2 regions of the Erwinia sp. V71 genome follow, and region 1 is predicted to be linked to the other one. Evidence: predicted binding sites of a transcription regulator. Region 1 holds the regulator's gene; the other holds the start of a gene.
The links. The regulator sigma-54, encoded in region 1, starts transcription at its own class of promoters, with help from an activator protein. The targets are predictions, from matches to a motif close to GTTGGCACANNTTTCGCTNT.
Positions count from the first base shown of each region.

Region 2: glnA (glutamate--ammonia ligase) is a predicted target of sigma-54. The motif match lies at 2,013-2,032, and genes of this name have one in related genera.

Region 1 is NZ_CBFFRK010000002.1:57,713-61,927, reverse strand. Features, by position in the region: gene lptA (lipopolysaccharide ABC transporter substrate-binding protein LptA) at 1-346, shown strand, start outside; gene lptB (LPS export ABC transporter ATP-binding protein) at 353-1,078, shown strand; gene rpoN (RNA polymerase factor sigma-54) at 1,127-2,560, shown strand; gene hpf (ribosome hibernation promoting factor) at 2,584-2,871, shown strand; gene ptsN (PTS IIA-like nitrogen regulatory protein PtsN) at 3,023-3,505, shown strand; gene rapZ (RNase adapter RapZ) at 3,543-4,215, shown strand, end outside.
Region 2 is NZ_CBFFRK010000044.1:12,690-16,904, reverse strand. Features, by position in the region: gene typA (ribosome-dependent GTPase TypA) at 1-1,744, opposite strand, end outside; gene glnA (glutamate--ammonia ligase) at 2,179-3,588, shown strand; gene glnL (nitrogen regulation protein NR(II)) at 3,758-4,215, shown strand, end outside.

The DNA of each region.
Region 1 (4,215 bases):
GGATAAAGTGGTGGTGACACGTCCAGGCGGCGACAGCAATAAAACCATCGTCGATGCCTATGGCGCGCCAGCCACCTTCTACCAGATGCAGGACAACGGTAAACCGGTTCAGGGCCATGCAGAAAAAATGCATTATGAGCTGGCGAAAGATTTCGTTGAGCTGACCGGCAATGCTTATCTTGAACAGCTCGACAGCAATGTGAAAGGCGATCGCATCACCTATCTGGTGAAAGAGCAGAAGATGCAGGCTTACAGCAACAGCGGCAAACGCGTCACCACCGTACTGGTGCCTTCGCAGCTGCAGGACAAGAGCACGCCGTCTGACGGCCAGAAAAAGAGTAACTAATTCGTTATGGCAACATTAATCGCTGAGAACCTGGCGAAGGCCTATAAAGGCCGCCGTGTGGTGGAAGATGTCAGCCTGGAAGTGAAATCAGGCGAAATCGTTGGCCTGCTCGGCCCGAATGGTGCCGGTAAGACCACCACCTTCTACATGGTCGTGGGCATTGTACCGCGCGATGCTGGCCGTATTGTGATTGACGACGAAGATATCAGTATTCTGCCGCTGCATGCGCGCGCGCGCCGCGGCATTGGCTATCTGCCACAGGAAGCCTCTATTTTCCGCCGTCTCAGCGTGTACGATAACCTGATGGCGGTATTGCAGATCCGCGATGACTTAACCACTGAGCAGCGCGAGGATCGCGCAAAAGAGCTGATGGAAGAGTTTCATATCGAGCATCTGCGCGACAGCATGGGTCAGTCTCTCTCTGGCGGTGAACGCCGTCGCGTGGAGATCGCCCGTGCGCTGGCGGCAAATCCCAAATTTATTCTGCTGGATGAACCCTTTGCCGGGGTTGACCCCATCTCAGTCATTGATATTAAAAAAATTATCGAGCACCTGCGCGACAGCGGGCTCGGCGTACTGATTACCGACCATAATGTCCGCGAAACGCTGGCAGTATGTGAACGGGCTTACATTGTCAGCCAGGGGCATCTGATCGCCCATGGCACACCAGAAGCAGTACTGGCCGACGAACAGGTAAAACGCGTCTACCTGGGCGAAGAGTTCAGACTCTGATATGGTGTTGTTTTCACGCAGTATCTCTTGGGAATTTGAATCCTGACTATGAAGCAAGGTTTGCAACTCAGGCTTAGCCAACAGCTCGCGATGACGCCGCAATTGCAGCAGGCGATCCGTTTGCTGCAACTCTCTACGCTTGAACTCCAGCAGGAGATCCAGCTGGCGCTGGAAAGCAATCCATTGCTGGAACAAACCGATCTTCATGATGAAGTCGAGGCGCACGAGTATCAGGAAAAAGAAGCCCTGGATACCCGCGAGGCGCTGGAACAGAAGGACATGCCGGAAGAGTTGCCGCTGGACGCCAGCTGGGATGAAATCTATACCGCAGGAACGCCGTCCGGCAACAGCGTCGACTACCATGACGATGAACTGCCGGTGTATCAGGGGGAAACCACCCAGAGCCTGCAGGACTACCTGATGTGGCAGGTGGAGCTGACGCCATTCACGGATACCGACCGCGCTATCGCTACCTCGATTGTCGATGCCATTGACGATACCGGCTATCTGACCGCCACACTGGAAGAGATCCGCGACAGCATCGGTGATGAAGAGCTGGCGCTGGACGAAGTGGAAGCCGTGCTGAAACGTATTCAGCGTTTTGATCCAATCGGCGTTGGCGCCCGCGATCTGCGTGACTGCCTGCTGGTGCAGCTGTCGCAATATCCTGATGACACGCCGCTGCTGAAAGAAGCACGTCAGATCGTCAGCGAACACCTCGATCTGCTGGCCAACCACGATTTCCGCAGCCTGATGCGCTCCACCCGGCTGAAAGAAGACGTGCTGAAAGGCGCGATGCTGCTGATCCAGTCGCTCGATCCGCGTCCGGGCCAGTCGATCAACACCAGCGAACCCGAATATGTCATTCCCGATGTGCTGGTGCGCAAAGTCGGCACCCGCTGGACAGTGGAACTGAATGCTGACAGCGTGCCACGGCTGAAAATCAATCAGCACTACGCCGCAATGGGTGGCGGCACGCGCAACGACAGCGACACGCAATTTATCCGCAGCAACCTGCAGGAAGCCAAATGGCTGATTAAGAGCCTGGAAAGCCGTAATGACACGTTGCTGAAAGTGACGCGCTGCATTGTTGAACAGCAGCAGGCGTTCTTTGAACAGGGTGAAGAGTTTATGCGCCCGATGGTACTGGCGGATATCGCCTCTGCCGTCGAAATGCATGAATCCACCATCTCCCGCGTGACCACGCAAAAATATCTGCACAGTCCGCGCGGCATTTTCGAACTGAAGTATTTCTTCTCCAGCCACGTGAATACCGAAGGCGGTGGCGAAGCCTCCTCGACGGCTATTCGCGCACTGGTGAAGAAGCTTATCTCGGCGGAAAACCCCACTAAACCACTGAGCGACAGCAAGTTAACCACCATGCTTTCCGAACAGGGCATCATGGTGGCGCGCCGTACTGTCGCCAAATACCGAGAGTCTTTATCCATCCCGCCATCGAACCAGCGCAAGCAATTGGTTTGATCTGAACTGAGAAGGAAGACACTATGCAGCTGAATATCACCGGGCAACATGTTGAGATCACCGATCCATTACGTGATTTTGTGAACAGCAAATTTGCCAAACTGGAGCAATATTTTGACCGTATTAATCAGGTCTATATTGTGCTGAAAGTGGAGAAAGTCACCCAGGTGGCTGATGCAACGCTGCATGTGAATGGTGGAGAATTACACGCAACCTCGGAAGCGGTGGATATGTACGCGGCCATTGACGGGCTGATCGATAAACTGGCGCGTCAATTGACCAAACATAAAGACAAGTTAAAACAACACTAAATTCACTTTTGCCTCATCGGCAACGGCGCGCAGCGGAGGACGTCTCTCCGCCAGTGCGCCGCTGTCGATAATAATTTGCTGCTTTTCCCATCACATGGCGAGTAAAGTAGGCAGATGAGCGGGCACAAGCGAACACGTAAGTGAAACTATGATGAACAACGATCTCACACTGGAACTGACCTCTGTCCTCAGCGTTGACTGCACCCGCAGCGGCGTACACTGCCAGAGCAAAAAGCGGGCGCTGGAAATTATCAGCGAGTTAGCAGCCAAACAGCTGAACCTGCCGCACCAGACCATCTTCGAAGCGATCCTGACGCGCGAACGTATGGGCAGTACAGGCATTGGCAATGGCATCGCTATCCCGCACGGCAAACTGGAAGAGGATACGCTGCGCGCGGTGGGCGTGTTTATTCGCCTCGATCAGCCGATTGCCTTCGACGCAATTGATAACCAGCCTGTGGATCTGCTGTTCGCGCTGCTGGTGCCGGCCGATCAGTGCAAAACCCATCTGCACACGCTGTCGCTGGTGGCCAAACGCCTGGCGGATAAAACCGTGTGCCGTCGCTTACGCAGTGCGCAGAGCGATGAAGAGTTGTACGAGATCATTACTGAAAGCCAGGAAGAGAACCATTAAAACACTGGTGCGGTTGTATTAATCGGGAGAAAAGTTAATGGTGCTGATGATCGTCAGCGGTCGTTCAGGTTCAGGTAAATCAGTCGCACTGCGCGCACTGGAGGACATGGGATTTTACTGTGTCGATAACCTGCCGGTGGTGTTATTGCCTGAACTGGCGAACTCTCTGGCCGATCGCAACATATCTGCGGCGGTCAGCATCGATGTACGTAATATGCCGGAATCGCCGGAAGTCTTTGAGAAAGCGATCACCAGCCTGCCGGACAGTTTCTCGCCGCAGCTGCTGTTCCTGGATGCCGATCGCAACACGCTAATCCGGCGTTACAGTGATACACGCCGCCTGCACCCGCTTTCCAGCAAAAATCTGTCGCTGGAGAGTGCTATCGATGAAGAGAACGATCTGCTGGAGCCGCTACGCTCCCGCGCCGATCTGATTATCGATACCTCGGAAATGTCGGTGCATGAGCTGGCGGAGATGCTGCGTACGCGCCTGCTGGGCAAGCGTGAGCGCGAGCTGACCATGGTGTTTGAGTCCTTTGGCTTTAAACACGGCATTCCGATTGATGCAGATTATGTGTTTGACGTGCGTTTCCTGCCTAACCCACACTGGGACCCGAAACTGCGCCCGATGACGGGTCTTGATCGCCCGGTCGCCGCCTTCCTCGATCGCCATACCGAAGTGCATAACTTTATCTATCAGACCCGCAGCT
Region 2 (4,215 bases), on a different contig from region 1:
GGGTAACTTCCACCAGTTCATCATCATCGATGAACTCCAGCGCCTGCTCCAGTGACATTTTCACTGGTGGTACCAGGGTGGTCGCTTCATCAGTACCGGAAGCACGCATGTTGGTCAGCTTCTTACCGGTCAGACAGTTAACGGTCAGGTCGTTAGAACGGCTGTGAATACCGATGATCTGGCCTTCATACACTTCCGCACCGTGACCCAGGAACAGCTTACCGCGGTCCTGCAGGCTGAACAGTGCGAACGCAACCGCTTTACCCTGGCCGTTAGAGATCAGCACGCCGTTCTGGCGCTGGCCGATTTCGCCCGGACGCACGTCGTCATAGTGGCTGAAGGTGGAGTACAGCAGACCAGTACCGGAAGTCATGGTCATGAATTCGGTACGGAAACCGATCAGACCACGTGCCGGGATCAGGTAATCGAGACGGATACGGCCTTTGCCATCTGGCACCATATCTTTCACGTCGCCTTTACGCTCACCCAGAGCTTGCATCACTGCGCCCTGGTGCTGTTCTTCGATATCCAGCGTCACGTTTTCGAACGGCTCCTGATTACGGCCGTCGATGATGCGGTTGATAACTTTTGGACGCGACACTGCCATCTCAAAGCCTTCACGACGCATGTTTTCGATCAGTACCGACAGGTGCAGTTCACCACGGCCGGAAACACGGAAAGCATCCGCATCTTCGGTTTCTTCAACACGCAGCGCCACGTTGTGCACCAGCTCTTTGTTCAGACGGTCCAGAATCTGACGTGAAGTCACAAACTTGCCTTCTTTACCACAGAATGGTGAGGTGTTGACGTTGAAGAACATGGTCACGGTAGGCTCATCCACGCTCAGCGCTGGCAGCGCTTCTACATTCTGCGGGTCGCAGATGGTGTCGGAGATGTTCAGTTCGCCCAGACCGGTGATAGCAATAATGTCACCCGCTTCTGCCACGGTCGCGTCAATACGCTCCAGGCCGAGGTGAGTCAGCACTTTACCGACTTTACCGTTACGGGTTTTGCCTTCGCTATCAATGATAGTGATCTGCTGGTTCGGCTTAACGCGACCACGCTTGATGCGGCCGATACCGATAACACCAACATAGTTGTTGTAGTCCAGCTGCGAAATCTGCATCTGGAATGGCGCTTCAACTTCAACCTGTGGTGGTGAAACGTGCTCTACGATCGCTTCATACAGCGGAGTCATATCTTCCGCCATATCGGTATGATCCAGACCCGCGATGCCCTGCAGTGCAGAAGCATAAATAATTGGGAAGTCGAGCTGTTCGTCAGTCGCATCCAGGTTTACGAACAGGTCAAACACCTGATCAACAACCCAGTCAGGACGCGCGCCAGGACGGTCAACTTTGTTGATTACAACAATCGGCTTCAGACCATTCGCAAAAGCTTTCTTGGTCACGAAACGGGTTTGCGGCATCGGGCCGTCCATTGCGTCAACAACCAGCAGTACGGAGTCAACCATTGACATGACGCGCTCAACCTCACCACCAAAGTCGGCGTGACCCGGGGTGTCTACGATGTTGATGCGGTAGTCGTTCCAGTTAATGGCAGTGTTTTTCGCGAGGATGGTAATCCCACGCTCTTTCTCCAAATCGTTGGAGTCCATTACGCGTTCGGTTGCTTCGGTGCGGGCATCAAAGGTCCCGGACTGCTGCAGCAACTTATCAACCAGGGTCGTTTTACCATGGTCAACGTGGGCAATAATGGCGATGTTACGCAATTTTTCGATCACAGCTTTGCCTCAGGCATTAGAAATAGCGCGCTATTGTACACGGATTAATCGAAGGACTGAACAAGATCACAAATTTCATAGAAATTTCACTTTCGGGATTGCTTTTACCGCCATAAACAGTGCAAAGATTGCACTGCGTCGAGAAATTGCACCAAAAGAGTGCCCACAAATCACCCATAAGCACCACAATGGTGCGCGACATCCATCATGGTGCATCCCTCGTCTCACGAGAGGGTGCATAATAGCGCCTTTTGCCCCAAATTAAAAAGTTGGCATAGATTTCGCTTTAATCTCATTAAGCGAAAAACGGCAGTTTCCACAACGGTTGATAGCTTGTCTGAGTTCTTTATTATCAAGTGTACGCGCTGATTGACGCGTGCCATCCAGTAAAGTTCTCGAACCACGACGACAATGAAAATCCAGGAGAGTTAAGTATGTCCGCTGAACACGTTCTGTCGATGATGAACGAGCACGAAGTGAAGTTTGTTGACCTGCGTTTTACCGATACCAAAGGTAAAGAGCAACACGTGACCATTCCTGCTCATCAGGTTAACGCTGACTTCTTCGAAGAAGGCAAAATGTTCGATGGTTCTTCCATCGGCGGATGGAAAGGCATTAACGAATCCGACATGGTGCTGATGCCAGACGCGACCACCGCGGTGATGGATCCGTTCTTCGAAGATTCTACTCTGATCATCCGTTGTGACATCCTCGAGCCAGGCACTCTGCAGGGCTACGACCGTGACCCACGCTCTATCGCTAAACGCGCTGAAGAGTACCTGCGTTCTTCCGGCATCGCGGACACCGTGCTGTTTGGACCAGAGCCAGAATTCTTCCTGTTTGACGACATCCGTTTCGGCTCCAGCACTTCCGGTTCTCACGTTGCTATCGACGATATCGAAGCAGCATGGAACACCGGTAAAGAATACGAAGGCGGCAACAAAGGCCACCGTCCTGGTATCAAAGGCGGTTACTTCCCGGTTCCTCCGGTCGACTCTGCACAAGACATCCGTTCTGCCATGTGTCTGACCATGGAGCAAATGGGCCTGGTTGTTGAAGCACACCACCACGAAGTGGCAACTGCTGGTCAGAACGAAGTGGCTACCCGCTTCAACACCATGACCAAAAAAGCTGACGAAATTCAGATCTACAAATATGTGGTGCACAACGTGGCGCACGCCTACGGCAAAACCGCGACCTTCATGCCAAAACCAATGTTTGGCGACAACGGTTCCGGTATGCACTGCCACATGTCCCTGTCTAAAGGCGGCGTGAACCTGTTCGCTGGCGACAAATACGGCGGCCTGTCTGAAACTGCTCTGTTCTACATTGGTGGTATCATCAAGCACGCTAAAGCGATCAACGCCCTGGCTAACCCAACCACCAACTCTTACAAGCGTCTGGTCCCGGGTTACGAAGCACCAGTAATGCTGGCTTACTCAGCCCGTAACCGTTCTGCTTCTATCCGTATCCCAGTGGTTGCCAGCCCGAAAGCACGTCGTATCGAAGCGCGCTTCCCGGACCCAGCGGCTAACCCATACCTGGCGTTCACCGCTCTGCTGATGGCAGGCCTCGACGGCGTAATCAACAAGATCCATCCTGGCGATGCTATGGATAAGAACCTGTATGACCTGCCGCCGGAAGAAGAAGCTGAGATTCCAAAAGTAGCGGGCTCTCTGGAAGAAGCGCTGAACGCGCTGAACGAAGACCGTGAGTTCCTGACCCGTGGTGGCGTGTTCACCGACGACGCTATCGATGCTTACATCGAACTGCGTAAGTCTGAAAACGACCGCGTGCGCATGACTCCGCACCCAGTAGAGTTCGAGCTTTACTACAGCGTTTAATTTGGTTTGATGTTTTTTGTTGCCGTGGAAACTTTCAGCCCATCTTCGGATGGGCTTTTTTCTCCACAAATTCATCGGTTTTTGAACTGACCGACTATAATGCACCAAAATAGTGCCTGAATTTTCAGGCCTGCTGGCGCGTACAACAAGTATGGTGAGGGAAAGCTGTATGGCAACTGGCACGCTGCCCGATGCTGGGCAGATTCTCAACTCTCTGATTAACAGTATTCTGCTGGTCGATAATGAGCTGGTGGTGCATTACGCCAACCCGGCCGCTCAGCAGCTGCTGGCGCAAAGTTCGCGCAAGTTGTTTGGCACCCCGTTGCCGGACCTGATGGGCTATTTCTCGCTGAATATCGATGTGATGCGCGAAAGTCTCGATGCTGGTCAGGGCTTTACCGACAGCGAAGTGACTCTGGTCGTGGACAGCCGCGCGCACATTATGTCGCTGACGGCACAACGCCTGCCTGATGGCCTGATCCTGCTGGAAATGGCACCGATGGATAACCAGCGTCGTCTCAGCCAGGAACAGTTGCAGCACGCACAACAAGTGGCGGCGCGTGATCTGGTACGCGGTCTGGCGCATGAAATCAAAAACCCGCTGGGTGGCTTACGCGGCGCCGCACA